4 regions of the Halobacillus ihumii genome follow, and region 4 is predicted to be linked to each of the others. Evidence: riboswitches for the same ligand, from Rfam matches in the RefSeq annotation. Region 4 holds a riboswitch; each other region holds the start of a gene.
What was found. A riboswitch is a leader RNA that binds a small molecule or an ion and turns the genes downstream of it on or off. The one in region 4 is predicted to bind thiamine pyrophosphate.
Positions count from the first base shown of each region.

Region 1: it holds a riboswitch for thiamine pyrophosphate, as region 4 does, so the genes downstream of both, thiT (energy-coupled thiamine transporter ThiT) here and thiW (energy coupling factor transporter S component ThiW) in region 4, are expected to answer to the same signal.
Region 2: it holds a riboswitch for thiamine pyrophosphate, as region 4 does, so the genes downstream of both, G6R08_RS11990 (thiazole synthase) here and thiW (energy coupling factor transporter S component ThiW) in region 4, are expected to answer to the same signal.
Region 3: it holds a riboswitch for thiamine pyrophosphate, as region 4 does, so the genes downstream of both, G6R08_RS15100 (ABC transporter substrate-binding protein) here and thiW (energy coupling factor transporter S component ThiW) in region 4, are expected to answer to the same signal.

Region 1 is NZ_CACVAO010000001.1:3,627,975-3,632,079, reverse strand. Features, by position in the region: gene G6R08_RS18160 (DUF1028 domain-containing protein) at 1-341, opposite strand, end outside; gene thiT (energy-coupled thiamine transporter ThiT) at 467-1,039, opposite strand; TPP riboswitch at 1,117-1,217, opposite strand; gene rpsN (30S ribosomal protein S14) at 1,381-1,650, shown strand; gene G6R08_RS18145 (hypothetical protein) at 1,736-1,957, opposite strand; gene G6R08_RS18140 (hypothetical protein) at 2,395-2,604, opposite strand; gene G6R08_RS18135 (hypothetical protein) at 2,728-3,258, opposite strand; gene G6R08_RS18130 (hypothetical protein) at 3,285-3,653, opposite strand; gene G6R08_RS18125 (phosphotransferase) at 3,864-4,105, opposite strand, start outside.
Region 2 is NZ_CACVAO010000001.1:2,396,782-2,400,886, reverse strand. Features, by position in the region: gene G6R08_RS21965 (hypothetical protein) at 1-105, opposite strand, end outside; gene thiS (sulfur carrier protein ThiS) at 196-399, opposite strand; gene G6R08_RS12000 (thiamine phosphate synthase) at 396-980, opposite strand; gene thiH (2-iminoacetate synthase ThiH) at 995-2,098, opposite strand; gene G6R08_RS11990 (thiazole synthase) at 2,095-2,883, opposite strand; TPP riboswitch at 2,999-3,101, opposite strand; gene G6R08_RS11985 (SDR family NAD(P)-dependent oxidoreductase) at 3,187-3,990, opposite strand.
Region 3 is NZ_CACVAO010000001.1:3,049,933-3,054,037, forward strand. Features, by position in the region: gene G6R08_RS15090 (ABC transporter permease) at 1-614, opposite strand, end outside; gene G6R08_RS15095 (thiamine-binding protein) at 614-904, opposite strand; gene G6R08_RS15100 (ABC transporter substrate-binding protein) at 931-1,923, opposite strand; TPP riboswitch at 2,045-2,156, opposite strand; gene G6R08_RS15105 (CsbD family protein) at 2,326-2,508, shown strand; gene G6R08_RS15110 (YflT domain-containing protein) at 2,665-3,009, shown strand; gene gvpA (gas vesicle structural protein GvpA) at 3,361-3,621, shown strand; gene gvpT (YtxH domain-containing protein) at 3,671-4,105, shown strand, end outside.
Region 4 is NZ_CACVAO010000001.1:1,825,530-1,829,634, reverse strand. Features, by position in the region: gene eutB (hydroxyectoine utilization dehydratase EutB) at 1-193, shown strand, start outside; gene G6R08_RS09170 (PucR family transcriptional regulator) at 212-1,900, shown strand; TPP riboswitch at 1,984-2,095, shown strand; gene thiW (energy coupling factor transporter S component ThiW) at 2,185-2,679, shown strand; TPP riboswitch at 2,685-2,788, shown strand; gene tenA (thiaminase II) at 2,832-3,521, shown strand; gene thiD (bifunctional hydroxymethylpyrimidine kinase/phosphomethylpyrimidine kinase) at 3,518-4,105, shown strand, end outside.

The DNA of each region.
Region 1 (4,105 bases), 1.8 Mb from region 4:
ACTCCCCCAGCCCAGTCATAACAGCGATTCCCCGTATACGAGGCCGCTCTGCCTTTCGCATCTACAATTCCAAGTTGACGGTCTGGTGCACCTGCGTCTCCAGCGATTAATTGGTCGACAGTTTCCTGAGCGGTCAATCCTTTGCTGAGCAGCTCCAACCCCTCGGGACCATAAGCAGGATTGGCAAAAGCTTGTGTGGCAACCGCACCAACTCCGGCCTTTGCCCATGGGACGACAGCTCCGACGCCTAAGAATTTCGATTGAACGGCAACCCCTAGTTCTTCTGTTTCTGGATCAAATCCTACAATAGAATACGTTGCAATAATGTTTGATTCGTTCATCGTCCTCTACTCCCTTCCTACTATACATTTATTCGACCTTTTTTAACGATTTTCCTTTCTATTTTTACTGGAGAAAAGAAAAAACCTATTTTCATAGCGCGAAGCTGTGAAAATAGGTTCCTGGTTTACGAACGATTGAGCAGTAAAGTCGGCCGCTGTGAGAACAGCAGACATAATACAATCGCACTCACGATAAACGCTGGCAGCATATATCCACCATTATAAACTAAAGAGTACAACCAAACTGGCTGACCTTCTGGGGCAAACTCTCCATAAAAGACAATCCCTGCTACAAAGTGTCCGAAGAAGCGGAACAAACTGCCGATAAAAGCGCCTAATATAATCCAGACTGCCAATTTCTTAATCTTTCTCGAGCGAGCTGCCTCCCATACCGGCTTGGCAAATAGTCCAGCAAGCCCAATCACACCAAACGCTACAAAATAATCAAGAAACGTTTGCAGCGGTGTCAAAATATAAGCCCCTAATAAAATTTGATAGAAACCGAGCAGCAGCCCTGTCAATACGCCGCCGCCGAGTCCCCATCTGAACGCCATGATAAATACGGGAACCATCGCAAACGAAACTGAGCCTCCCTGGGCCCAAAGTTTAAATGAAAGAAATGGAATAATATCAAGTAAGATGGCCAATGCCGAGAATATCGCTACCTCAACTAGAAACAACACACGTTTACTTCGCATCACTTTACCTCCTTTTTTCCACACAAAAAAGCGATGCCACAGGGAAGCTTCCTGATGGAGGAGTCCCGTTGCATCGCCATCAAAAAAGCCACCATCCCTACGTCAGTATTAACTGACAGGTTCGAAGGGTCTGAACAAGTCTGTTCACTCTCAGCATAAAGCTCCCCTTGAAGGCTTATATTCATTCGCTCTTTTTGCTATGAGTCTATTATAAAGCAATCTCAAGATTCTATCAATGACTATGACAATCCAGGCAAACAGCTCCTCTATTTGACAAAAATAGAATAAAGTCATAAAATTTAAATCGTAATAATTACTATTTAAAAAAAGGAGAATGGTCATTGGCTAAACAAGCTATGGTACAAAAAGAACGCAAACGTCAAGTGACGTATGAAAAGTATAAAGAAGTACGGCAGCAGCTTAAAGCTGAAGGGGATTACGAAGCATTGCGCAAACTACCAAGAGATTCTTCCCCCACTCGCCTTCATAATCGCTGTGCTGTTACAGGAAGACCTCATGGGTATATGAGACAGTTTGGACTATCGAGAATTAAGTTTCGTGAACTTGCCCATAAAGGTCAGCTTCCTGGTGTCAAAAAAGCCAGTTGGTAATAAACTCAGAAGCCTGGTTCAGCTTCTGAGTTTTTCAGCTGCATCCTTCTAAGTGAAACTTCTGACCGAAAGTTGTATAACAATATCAGTTCATTCTTTCTAGAATTTCATAGTCTTTCGTTTTATAGATTGTTATATCGTTATCCTCACCAAACTCAATTAAATGGTCATACGCTTTGCGGGGTTCGAGGACAGCTAATGGAATGTGGATTCCTTTATTTACTTTTATAAAGGCAGCTTTATGAGACCAGCCGACTCGTGTAAATTTTAATTGATTTATTTGACTGGGATAAAGTTCCTTTTTCATGATAGTTTTTTTGAGGAACATTATTTGATATACTAAATGGTCTTGCTGTATTTCAAATTCAAACCGAATAGAAGCTATACTTACAGCTAATAGTAAAACTAATAAAAATAGTAATAAAGAACCTCCATAACAACCTTCCAATATATTCCATAACATCACGATAATGAAAATAGTAAGAAGTGACAGCCTTTGCGGTCTTACCTTATATTTGATTTATCTCACCTCTTAAAACTACTTACTTTACTACCCGGTTTTGTGACCTGGGAAGAGCACTCCTCCCTTATGACTCCCTTTTAAGATACCCCTAAAGGTTTCCAAGAGGCTAATCAAAACAATTCACCCTCACGTTAACAATTTTGTAAAAAGGCACCGAATTGTTTATGACGAGAAATCCTTTGCTTATCAATAAATATGATTACCTCAACACTCGCCACTTTTCAGGGAGATCTATCATTATGATTTTCTTGGGAGTTCTTCAAAGTTCTTGGTATGATCCAAAAACCTATGATAACCCCTGCTATACTACTCCCTATTAAATGATCAACTTGTATTCCCTCATCGTTAATTAGTGTGCTTAGTAATAACGAGAAGACAGCCATAAGAGCAGCAGAGGCAAGGCTTAAAACAATCCGTTTTTTCAAATTCATATGATGCCTCCTAATAAAGAATTCAAGCCACCGCTTTGTTCCTTTAATTGCCTACTTCGACTTATATATTCATGCTGCTCCTTTATTCCATTATTACGCCCGTTCATATTAACTTTCCTTTCCTTAATCCAATGCGGTGCGAAACTCTTCAGCATTAATATAATTAATGCTTGTGACTTTACCTTCTTCATTAGTCTGTGCGTGACCCTTAACCTTCTTCGTTTTACTTTGATTACTTTTACTATTCGTATAGGACACTTTCACAGTGAACTCGTAATAATTTTCTTTTTCTTCAATCTTTATATCATCAACTTTCAACTCATAATTAGGATGTGCCATGGATAAGAACCTCAATGGCCCAGCAAGGTTTACAAAACTCTCAAAAAAATTTTCGCTTAAATAGGGTTTAAAAGTTTTTCGATACTCAGAAACACTCTTGGCAAACTTTTCAAAATCTTCGTTAGAGTAGTCCAACATCCTTTCCTGTTCCTTGTTGGGTCCAGTAAATAACTTTTCTATAACAGTCCGAACATTTTGCTCGCCTTCGCTTTTCTCTGAACTATTTCCCGTCTCTTCGGAGTTTGTACAACCTACAACTACTAGTATAATTCCTAACAACATCAAAGGCTTAAAGTATTTCTTGGTTTTTTCCATTAAATAACATCCTCCAATTCTCTGATTTACATTTTAGAGATTCCGCTAGCAAGAATGCTAAATAAGAAACTGATGGTTGTTAAACCAGCAACAGGTATGGCAAAACCTTTGTTATTTTTAAATTCATAAGCAGCTACAAATACCCCCGCCACACATAAGACCAACCATACAGGAGTAAAGATTCGCTCTGCTATGTTCAAAGGTAGTAAAGCGTAAGACCCAGTTAAGAAAAGCAACCAATTAATAACCAGCAGTCCCAAAACTCCGTATGAAATTTTTCGAGGTGCTGCCCCCTTCTCATTCCTTTTAACAGCCATAATTGCGGGAATAACGAACGTCAAAAATATAATCGCTCCTACAACTACACCAAATATTAGTGAAAATGTGATTACCATCACTCCTTTGAATTGATGACAATATGAAGCACCCTCACTTTAACATAAATAACCAATTTAGCTACCAAGTGTAATTCAATTATATGGCCCTATACATAAAGAATGAGCACAATTCATTATTTCAGAATCGTGCCCCAATACTGGAAGACTTGAAATCGAGATATTAGATAACCCTTCAATCTAGCCCCCTTAATTCAACGACCCTTCCGATTAAATCCACTCATTTCCATGTTCACGAATGAATTTAACTTCCTTTTCATAATGTTCAAGATTTCCCTCGTCTATCATTTTTTGAAAAGCACTGTCCCTTTCATTGGCTTTTCTTCTCATATATTTACATAATCCTTCTAATCGCAACAATACCATTTCTAAATAACCCTCTTCCATTCCTTCATTAGAATAGGAATCAAAGAACAATTTAACTCTTTTTTTAATCCGTTCAGCATCATGTA
Region 2 (4,105 bases), 570 kb from region 4:
TTTATCATTGTGATTCTTAAATTGGCTCAAGCGGCCATTTCGATGCTCTCCGTGATTCTTGTTTTCTTTAAATTGGTTGTCCACTTTCTTATCTTTATTCTTCATGACTTTGACTCCTTTCTGGTGGCACGATTTGTATTAGCTTTTGATTTTTGTCTCTTCTTTATTCAGCAAGCCCATAATTTGCAAGACACCTTATCCTCCCCCAACAAAATGAACCAGTTCAATTTGGTCGTCGTTTTTCAAGTGAACGATCGGATAGTAATCGCGTTGAATGATCGTTTGATTATATTCAACAACAACCATTCGCCCATCTAATTTGTAAAAGTCGAGAAGGTCAGTCACCGTTACAACTCTTTCCGGGCACTCTAATGATTCACCGTTAACACGTATAGTCATTTGACCCATCCTTTCTTATATTCTTCAAGTATTCCTTGTACATCATCCGCTTCAAGCAAACCTGAAATAACCGCCGCTCCTGCAACTCCTGCCCTTTTTAACTCTGACATATGCCTCGGTTTGATTCCACCAATGGCGATGACGGGCACCTTCACAGCACTTGTCAGTTCATGTAACGCTTGTAACCCCTGTGGCTTTTTGCCCCTTTTTGATAACGTTGGAAAAATGTGACCGAACATCACATAGTCAGCTCCCTCAAATTCAGCTTGCACAGCCTCTTCTATTGAATGTACAGACTTTCCAATTCGCAAGTCAGGGAAGCTCTGCCGGACCTCATATACCCGCACCCCTTGTCCGGAGAGCTGGACGCCACCTGTCCCTAAACTACGGGCCATATCCACTTGGTCATTCACCACAATTTTCCCGGATGCAAACCCTCGTTTCTGCAAATCGTTTATTCCTTCCGCCACAACATCTGCAGGCTTTTGCTTTTCCCTGAAATGAACAAATACATCTTCACCTTGAAGGGGTTCGATGCTGTCGGCAAACTTCTTAACTGGCCAAATACCATTAGAGATCACATGAAATTCCATCTCTACACGATTTGCCAATCTTTCATAACGGGTTGATATCCTTTGGTTTGAAGCAGTTTACGAATCTCCTCTACAGAACGTTCATCGGAAATCTCAAACTGACTTTGAGTGTCCTCTGTTTGAGCATAACCGCCAACCTCAGTCGAGGAGGAAGCTGACATTTTTGTCACCCCTAGTGGAATAAGTGCATTGCGTAATTGAGGAGTTTCACGCGTTGATAGGACAATACCTGCCGTTGGTAAAAATAATCTGAACGCGAGCATAGCTTGGACCATATTTTGATCCGTCACATGAACCTCTGGTTGAAAACTGCCTGCATTCGGCTGAACCCGCGGAAATGACATGCCAATTTCTGTCTCTAAGTATTTATTTTGAAGATAATGCCCATGCAATCCGGCGATATAACTTTCTTTACGCCAATCATCAAGACCAAGCAGAGCTCCGATCGTGACAGACCTCATCCCAGCCTGACATCCTCTCTCAGGTGTATCCAATCGATACTTGTAAAATCGCTTCGGGCCTTTTGTATGCAGGTTGCGATATATCGTTTCATCGTAGGTTTCTTGAAAAACCGTCAGCGTATCAATTCCGCTCGCTGTCAATTTTTCATAATCGTCTCGATCCATCGGCTGAACCTCAAGCCCCACTGAAGAAAAATACTTCTTCAGCACCTTCATAATTTTTGTTAAGTAATCAACAGATGAATGAATACGAGATTCTCCCGAAAGGATAATAATTTGTTCGATCCCCATCGCTGCAATCGCTTGTGCCTCTTCCTCTACTTCTTCCATTGTTAAACGCCTTCTAGGAAAAACGTTATCGACACTGAAACTGCAGTATTTGCATGTGTTAACACAGTAATCAGACACATAGAGCGGCAAAAACAACTGCATCGTATAGCCGAAGTGCTGCAATGTGGCTTGATGTGCTTTCTGAGCCATATCTTCTAAATAACCTTCCGCAGCAGGAGACAGTAAAGTGAAATAATCCAACTCCGTAAGTCTGTCTTTTTGTAAAACCTTTTCGACGTCAGTCGTAGTGACTTCTTCAAACTTTGTGTGAATCGGCTGGTCTTTCAGCTTTTCATATACGTTATAAAAACTCATGATTGATCACCTCCTGTAGGTGTTAAAAATCCGGTCAGCGGCGAGGAGGCATTCGCTTGAATCGATGATGGACCAAGGCCTGTCGTATAAGCCAATCTCCCGGCTCTAACTGCCATATCAAAAGCCTTTGCCATAGCCACGGGGTCCGCCGCCGTTGCTACCGCTGTATTCACAAGGACTGCATCTGCCCCCATTTCCATCGCTTCCGCGGCTTCAGACGGCTTCCCAATCCCTGCATCCACTACAATGGGCACATGAATTTCATCAATCATTATCCGAATCATTTCCTTCATGCGGATTCCTCTATTGGAACCAATTGGAGAACCCAGCGGCATGATGGCTGCTGCTCCGGCCGCTTCCATGCGCTTTGCCGCCATTAAATCAGGACTCATATAAGGCAGGACAACAAACCCTTCGTCCACCAGCATTTCCGTTGCTTTAATCGTTTCCTCATTATCGGGAAGCAGGTATTTTTGATCAGAAATCACCTCGATTTTGACCCAATTGCCCATTCCGCTAGCCTTTCCAAGCCGGGCAATCCGAACTGCTTCTTCAGCTGTCCTTGCTCCTGAAGTGTTCGGCATTAAGGTCGCTTCATCAGGGATATCGCTGACGATATGTTTGCCGGAACCGCTTAAATCCACTCTTCGTATGGCGACTGTCACCACTTGTGAATAAGACTGTTCAATCGCCTTCCGCATCTCACTGTGGTCCGCAAACTTCCCTGTTCCTGTAAATAAACGACTTTCGATTTCTTCCCCTGCGATGATTAACGGATCCTTCATGACATCTCCTCCTCGTTAATTTTTCAAAAGCCCCCAATGGACAGCTAGACAATAAAAAAAGCTCACCCGGCACTAGGGTGAGCTTCGAATTACTTTATGCAATACACGATACATGCAGTTTCCTCGAAAGCTTCCCTACGCTGGTTCTAACCAAAATCAGGTTCAAAGGGTCGGAATTATTCCTCTCAGCCACATGCCTGGCACCCCTAGCTTTTCCTATTCAATTTGTTGAGAATTATTTGAACTCGTACTTAAAGGATAGCAAAACTATTCCAATTTGGGAACAGTCCTCCTTGGATTTTTTTACCTCATCACACTGCCACCGGAAATTTTCATAGACTCACCGATAATGTTACCAGCTGCCTCGGACAACAAAAACACAATCGCATTTGCCACTTCTTCAGCCGTAGATATCCTCCCGGAAGGAATCCCGTCTTCCGCCACCTTTAACTGCTCCTCAAAACTTCGATTATTCCGCTCGCCTTTTGTGGCAATTGAGTCCCTGCCCATATCGGTATCGACATACCCCGGACAAACAGCGTTTACCCGAATGTTGTGGTCTATCGCTTCTACAGCGAAGGATTGAGTGAATCCTGTTATCGCAAACTTCGAGGCACTATAGGCTGTGTTTGCATGCGTACCACGGATTCCTGATAAAGAAGATAAATTGACAATGGCCCCTGCCTTTTGAGGCTTCATTTTTTCATAGACAAGCTGTGTAAAAAGTACAGTAGAAAAGTAATTTAACTCCATCACCCGACGAAGAGCCTGTTCTGTTAAAGTGTCGAGAGTACCACCTCCGACAACGCCTGCAGAATTAACGAGTCCAGTAATCGGCCCGTTCTCCTTCACTGCCTGTTCAACTAAGTGATTTCGATTTTTCTCATCATTAAGTTCAGCAGGATGCACATATACATGTACAGACTCGTTTAACTGTTCACATTCGTCCTTAAGCTCGTTTAAATTCTTCTCTCTCCTGCCAGTAATCGTCACATAGGCCCCAGCTTGAACAGCAGCTTTGGCTGTGGCGCGCCCAATTCCTCCTGTAGCACCAGTAATTAGTATGTGTCCTTTCTTAAGAGCTTCACTTGAAAAAATAGCAGTCACAAATTCCGCCTCCTTTTCAGCTATGTCTTTCAGTACCTTTTTATACGAGTTATGAAACTGTCTATATTGCATTACAATCACGCGAAACCGTACAATAGTCTTATGTTACTAGAAA
Region 3 (4,105 bases), 1.2 Mb from region 4:
ACTCCGATTCCCTCATTCGCTCCCAGCCACTCGGAAATAACGGCTCCCATCACACTATAAGTTGCTGAAATTTTTAACCCGGAGAACATGGAAGGGATGGCATGAGGCCATTGTAATTTACGGAAAATCTGCCCGTTTGAGGCGCCAGCCATTTTCATGTAGTGGATGAGCTCCTGATTGGTTTGCCTTAGACCATCCATCGTTGCAATGGCAATAGGAAAAAAGCAAACGAGTACGATCACGATGACTTTCGGAAGCCAGCCAAATCCGAACCAAATAACGAGCAGCGGCGCGAGCACGATGATCGGAATGTTTTGCGACAAAATGATCAACGGATAAAAGGCTTTCCGTAAACTCGGAATCATGTGCAGGATGATGGCTACAAACATTCCGAAGCTTGATCCAATGACAAATCCCAGCAATGACAATTGAATTGTCGAAAACAGATGATGAGAGTACTGGGGCCAGCCTTTGATGACTTCCTGCCAAATCAAAGAGGGAGCAGGCAGCAGCCAGTCGGGCACCTCAAATAGGTGACTGCCCGCCTCCCATAGGATTAGCAAAAGGATGAGGACCAATCCTGGTCTCCATCCTTTATGAATCAGCTTGTTCATTAACGATACTTCTCCGTCAGAGAATCCATGGACGCTCCGTCTGGCTGGTAAAGCACTTTGATTTGAGAGATGACGTTATGGGCACCTTTCTCCACCATGGAGTTATTCATCTTTTCAATCAAAGGTAAAATTTCTGACAGGTTGCCTTCAATTGTTGTTTCGAGAGGGTGAACCTCATAGTTCAATCCGGATGCATCGATGATCGAAATAGCGTGATCAACATAGGGGATGACGTCTTCTCCGTCTTTCGTTTTCGGCAGGATCTGAATACTTACAAGTGAATTAGCCATGTTATTGGCCTCCCTTTTAAATTTATTTATTTTTTCGGTAAAAACTCATTGGTGAAAGCTTCTTTAGCCTTTAACTTCTTATCAAGTAAATCATGGTTGTACATCCATTCCGCATAGTTCTTCCAAACCTTTATATCCTGCTGCCCCCAGCGTTCTGCATCCGCCTGATATTTAGGAGACAACCATTCTTGGCTGGCACGAACGAGTTCGGGGTCGAGGTTAGGAACAGCTTCGATTAAAATGTCGGCTGCCTTGTCTGGGTGATCAATTGCAAACTGATATCCTTTTGATACAGCAGCCATAAAGGCTTCAACAGTCTCAGGATTTTCGTTCATCATCTTTTCACTCGTCGTTAATACGGGAGTATAGTAATCTAGTTTTTTAGAGTAATCTGTTAAGTACATCATGTTCAATTCTTGACCGCGAAGCTCAGCTTCAATACCTGTCCAGCCATAGTAAATCCAGGCGAAGTCCACGTCTCGTTTAACAGCTGTGAAGAAATCAGTATTCCCCATATTAATGATGTTCACTTTTTCAACGTCGGCATTATCCTTTTCCATTAATGAAGAGAGTACTGCCTTTTCAACGGGAGCGCCCCAGCCGCCGTATGTTTTCCCTTCGAAATCCTCAGGTGAGGTGATGCCTTTATTCTTAGGTGAAGCGAACCCTGAAGTGTTGTGCTGGATGATAGCTCCAATTGACACAACCGGGACGCCCTGAATGCGGGCTTCAGTTAACGTTTCCTGTGCACTAATCCCGAAGTCTGCTTTACCTGAGGCAACGAGCTGGTCTGCCCCAGCTTCTCCGGGCAGCATGATTTCAACATTTAAGCCTTGTTCTGCAAAGTATCCCTCAGCTTGAGCCACATAAAGTCCAGTATGGTTCGTGTTGGGCGTCCAATCTAGTACAAGTTTTACTTCCTGTTTTTCACCTGTGTTAGAGGCCGTGTTATTTTCTTCACCACTTGAACAAGCGGCTAATACAAGGAATGTACTAAAAAGTAATAAAAGCTTTTTCATTCGGTTTCCTCCTTAAAAAAAGATGGTATGTTAACACGAAATGTTATTGGAATCAGGGGTCTAAGAGCATCAAAAAAGCACCCTGGTACCATACCTAGGGTGCATATCTACTAATAAACGAAGGTTCGTTTCATATGTTTCCTACGCTGGTTTAAACCAGATCAGGTTCCAAGGGTCAGTATCTATTACGGATACAATCTCAACCAGCTGCACTGGTCCCCCTACATTCAATCTATTCATTTTTGTTAACACGTTGTCTTTTAAACTGTGCCATAGATGCAGGTAATTATCAAGGGGAAGTGAAGTTTATAGGACGAATAGAGAGTTTACTAAAATTCTTTTTCAAAAAAGTTTATCGAATTCTAATATCGTTTATATATAGTTGCAAGGAGGCGATAGAACATGAGTAAAGGAAAAGGATATTCAGATAAAGTTAAAGGAGCCGTCAGCAAGGCAAAAGGTGAAGTAAAGGATCAAGTTGGAAATGCTTCAGATAACAAGAGAATGCAAAATGAAGGGAAGAAGGATAAGTTGAAAGGAAACGCTCAGAACGCAACGGGTAATCGTAAGAAAAGCGAACGATAGCGTGTTTTATTGACCGGACCTTCCCAGCTTCGTCAATGATCCTGGCTTATGACTACGTTAGACTCTAATGTGAAATTCGTCACCAGGCATAATTATACTGCCTCTGTTTAAGTTATTTTTAAACCGGGTAACCACCTTTTCAAGGAGGCGATTAGATTGACTACACCAAAATTTAAAGTATTTCACGACGATGATCAGTTGAGCGCATCCATTGATAAACTTAGAAATAATGGAATCAGAGATGAAGACATCTTTATTCTGGATCATGATAATGATCATGACAGGCGAAATAGAAAAGAAACAGATGCCAATAAGATGGGTGTGAAAGTTACGGGTGTTGGGACAGCCCTTAAAAACGTGTTCCGGGGTAAAGGTGATAAATTAAGATCTAAGATGAAAGAAATTGGATTTGATGCTTCCAAGGCTGAACAATTGGAAGAGGAATTAGATAAAGGCAAAACATTATTAGTTGTGACAAATCAGGATGAAGTTGAGTTTTAAAAAACACCCCCCCTCTCAAACCGCTCGAGTAATCGGGCGGTTTTTTTTGTGGAAAAAGGTTTTCAGGAACAATTCGCAGCCAATCCGGCTGTCAAAGCAGTCAAATAATCAGAAATGTAACCCAATTGTTATGTTTGTATTATTACTAAATCCGAACCTTCAAATAAGCTGATTTTATAGCTTTTATCATATTACAACCATAAGGCTATACATAATAATTTGAGAAATACATGGAAATATTTGTAATTTATGAAGCGGTCAAGGTTTTAAGTGTAGAAAAAGGTGTTATTGTCCACTAAAGCAAATGAAGAAGTCGTTTTGAGTGATTAACTTTTGAAAGGAGAATCACAAATGAGTATCCAAAAAAGTGCAGACAGTTCAAGTCTTGCGGAAGTCATTGACAGAATTCTCGACAAAGGAATTGTGATTGATGCCTATGCGAGAGTTTCCCTGGTAGGTATTGAAATTCTCACTGTTGAGGCAAGGGTCGTGATCGCGAGTGTAGATACATGGTTACGATATGCCAACGCTGTTGGTTTACTGCGTGATGAGGCGCAAGAGGAAGGCATGATGGAACCACAGGGCGAACGTGATACTCAATTCAGTTTCTAAACATCTAAATCAATGTTTACCTAGCAAAAGTTGAAAGAAGGTGAAGCTAATGGCGAGTCAAGAAAAAAGCGAATCTGGTCAACATGATGAGAAGCAGCAAGAAACCCAAAATAAAAACTCACAAGATCAGCAGGAGCAATCTGCTGAGTCTGCAAACTCTATGAATCTGGCGTTGGTTGGCGGAGTTGTCGGAGCCAGCATGGGGCTATTGGCAAGTCCCGAAACAGGCAAAAAAGTAGCAGGTCGCATTGGGCAATCTGAGGTGCTCAAAGGTGCTGGCAGGGAACTTCGAAGAACCGCACAGGAAATCATAACCGAGCAGGCTATGATCACCTTAAGGCAGACAGCTGCAGGATACTGGGGTAAATATGAAGGGAAACTGCTCGGTCAAGGCCAGGAAAAAGAGGAATCAGAAGAAGACAAAACGTCAAGCGAAGACACAAATGAACAGGACTATTCAGAACAATACAAGGAATTGAAAGAG
Region 4 (4,105 bases):
TTCTGAGAAGGCGATTGCAGAAGGAGTATTGTTTCTGCTTGAGCATCATAAAATGGCAGTAGAAGGAGCGGCTGGGGCAGCAATTGGGAAGTTACTGTCAGAGAAGCAAGGTGATGGTCGTGTAGTGGCAGCTGTTGTGAGTGGTAATAACATTGATCATGAAACAGTTAGTGAGTTGCTTAAAACTAGATAAGCTTGCGGGGTGTGGTAAATGGGTATAACCGTTAAGGATGTCTTACAGTTATCCGTCATGAAACCGGCAAAAGTCCATGTCGGGAATGAGCGTATTGAAACCAGTGAGGTGGAATGGATTTCAGTTATAGAAACACCTGTCGAAAACTTTGTGCGTAAAAATGAATTTGTGCTCAGTACCGGTGTCGGATGTGGCGATGACCCTGACTGTTTAGAAGTTTATGTGAAGGATGTTATTCATTCAGGCGCTTCGGCACTTGCCATTGCTACTGGACGGTATATTTTTAAAATTCCTGACCGCATCCAACAGCTCGCTCTTGAGCAAAATTTTATCATTATTGAAATCCCGTGGAATGTGCGATTTGGTGATATTTTGCAAGATGTTTTAGCTGAAATAAGCAAGGAAAAAGAATTGGAGCAGAAACAGGCGGAGGGCGTTCGGCAGGAACTCATTAACTGTGTGTTAAATGGCAAAGGTCTACAAGAGATCATGACCATTCTCTTTCAGCATTCAAAAATTCCTGTGGCCATTAGTGATCATAACAAGATCGTGAGGGCAAATTACGAATTTGATCAGCGGATGATTGACGTGCTGAACGGGGTAGAGGAAGGGGACTATGAACTTATTCCGACCCAGGAGACCCCGTTTCGCGATCACCCCCTTTACCATTACATTGAAGAATATAAAATTGGGGAGCAGTACTGTTATCAGCTTACCATTCTATCCAATTATAAAAAGCAAGGCTACCTGCTGTTTCAGCCAAGAGATAACGAAGAGTTAACCTGGCCTGTCTTAAATATATTAGAACATGCGCTGACGGCCTGTGCTCTTTATTTTGTTAAGGAAAATGCTATCGAAATGACCGAAATCCGGCTTAGAGATCATTTTTTACTAGATTTAGCAAAAAGCGAAGTCGAAGTAGATAAACAGATGCAGTCAAAGGCTCAACTGCTCGGCTATGAATTAACGCTGCCCTATATTTGCCTTGTAGGAGCAATCCGCTTTAAGAAAAAAAATAATCACGTCGAGCGGGCCGGGGATCAATCGGTTCTTTCTTCCTCGATGAATAGTCGAAACTATTATATTCAGAAAGAGGTCACTCATGCTGGCGATGTCTTAAATCGCCGGACCATGACGACGTTCGAGGATGGAGAAGTCATTGTATACTTAGAGGCAGATGACCACCCTTATATGGAAACGAGTAACCAATTTCTCGACCTTATCGAACGCAGATTAAATGAGTTGCTTGCTGGCATTAATATTTCCTGGGGAATATCTTTTCCTAAGGATGGGGTCTTCGTATTTCATCAAGGATATGATCAAGCCGTGACCGCTTTAAATATTGGCAAGCAGCAGCATGAGGATGGAAATCGAACTTTTTTTAGTGATACTCGTATGAACAGGCTGCTTATGGCACTATCCCATGAAAAAGAAATTGAAAATATTGTAAAAGATACATTGGAACCGCTGATTATGTATGATCAGAAACGTCAGGCGGATCTTATTCATACGTTTATCGTTTACAATAAATACAATAGTAATGTCAGTCAAACCGCGAGAGCGCTGATGTTACACCGTCAATCATTACTCCATAGATTGCGCAATATTGAACATTTAACGGGCTTGTCGCTGTTAAATGCTGACGATATGTTTTTATTGGAACTTAGTGTAAGGTTATGGAAGCTGAAGAAGGTAGAAGAAGAATAGGCAGTCCGCTTTATAATTGATTCGTGATGACAATCCAAATCTTCTCTGTTATGATGAAAGCAGCCAAGCGAATAGTATTACACAATAACTACTAGGGGGGCCCTGATACGGGCTGAGAGAAAAGCAAAACAGCTTTTCGACTCTTATGAACCTGATCTGGTTAAGACCAGCGGAGGGAAGTAGTCAGAAGAAATGTCTTATGACTTTATCCATTCGAAGCCAGGTCCTCCCTCAGGATCTGGTTTTTTTCATGTTCACTCCCTTTTTATGAGAGGAGGAGAAATATGAATCGAACTCGCTTATTAACGACCATGGCTGTATTTGTAGCAATCGGAACGCTTGGTTCGCAAATGCTCTGGTTTCCTGCTGGAATAGCTAAGGCTTATCCTGTTCAACACGCAGTTAATGTTATGGCCGCTGTCACGCTTGGACCCATTCCGGCGGTTGCGATTGCCTTTATGATCGGCCTGCTGCGTAACTTGCTTGGGCTTGGAACATTGCTTGCGTTTCCAGGAGGCATGATTGGGGCTTTACTGGCGGGTTACTTTTACAAATGGTCTAGAAAAACATGGACTGCTGCAGCAGGTGAAATGATTGGCACTGGGTTAATCGGTGCCATGCTCTCCGTGCCCTTTGCCAACATTTTAATGGGGAGTTCAGCGGGAGCATTAGCCTTCTTGCCGTCCTTTCTTATCAGCAGTACAACTGGTGCATTGATTGGCTGGTTTGTAGTTTCAAAAATGCGACAAACTCATGCATTACCTCAAACAAATCTATAATCTTCGGAATCTACTAGGGGTGCGAGCACGCTGAGATAAGGATTTTCCTTAATCCCTTTGGACCTGATCTGGGTAATACCAGCGTAAAGGAAAGTAGCCTCATCTCAAATCACCTTTCAGTGGCTTCCTATAAACTAAGGAGGCAACATTTTATGACATTTACCGAAACATTAAGAAAAGAAAATAATGAATTGTTTGAAGCAATTTTTAACCATCCATTTGTCGATGGAATTGGCAAGGGTGAAGTACCGCACGAAGCATTAGCCCATTACATTAAGGCCGATTATGAGTACTTGAACGCCTTTATGCATGTTTACGGTGTTGCCATATCAAAATCTACAGAACGACGTGACATGGGCTATTTTAGTGAACAAGTCGGATTTGTTCTAAATAGTGAAACCCATCCTCATCACAATTTCTGTGATGTCATCGGTGCAGGTTATGACGAATTGCAAGGCTACCCGCTTCCGCCAACAGCCGATCATTATGTCAAACACATGATGTATCACGCTCAAATGGGAGGGCTCGGAGAAATTCTCGCTGCCCTGCTTCCTTGCCCATGGACTTATCTCGAAATCGGCAACCATTTGGTGAAAAAATATCAGCCATCACCGAATCATACGTTCTACCCGTGGATAGATTTCTACGCGAATGAGGAATTTGATACGCTATCCATGGCCATGCGTGAACGCCTTAATGAGCTGGCCGAAGAGGCTTCAGAGAGTGAATTGAAACGGATGAAGGAGGCCTTTCGCAAGAGCTGTCAGCTGGAGTTGAATTTCTGGGAAATGGCTTTAACTTGTGAGGAATGGCCGACTGGAGAGGCGGTGACGTCTAAATGAAACAAGCGGCTTGCGCATTAAAGATTGGCGGGACTGATCCGAGCGGGGGGGCGGGCATTCAAGCTGATTTAAAAACATTTCAAGAGTTAAAGACTTATGGCATGAGCGTCATTACTTCGGTAGTCGCTCAAAATACAACAGGGGTTAAGGATATACACGACTTGTCTGTTGATATGCTAAGGAAACAATTAGAAGCCGTTTCTTCAGATATGCCTATTCATGCGTTTAAAACAGGGATGATCGCAAGTAAAGACATGATGAAAGCCATCGCAGAATGGCTGCCAGAAATAGCAGCTCCATATGTTATGGATCCTGTAATGGTAGCACAAAGCGGCGATCCCTTGATCAAAGAAGAATCGCGTTTGTGGCTTCGTGATAATTTACTGCCGTACACATCGCTCGTCACACCGAACATACCTGAAGCAGAGGATATTACAGGTGGGTCAATTGAGGTCATTGATGATATGAAAGAAGCGGCCGCACAGATTGTGACTAAATTTGGAGCAGGTGCGGCTTTGGTAAAAGGCGGCCATATGAAAGGTCAGGCCATAGATGTTCTATTTGATGGCTCGGAAATTCATACT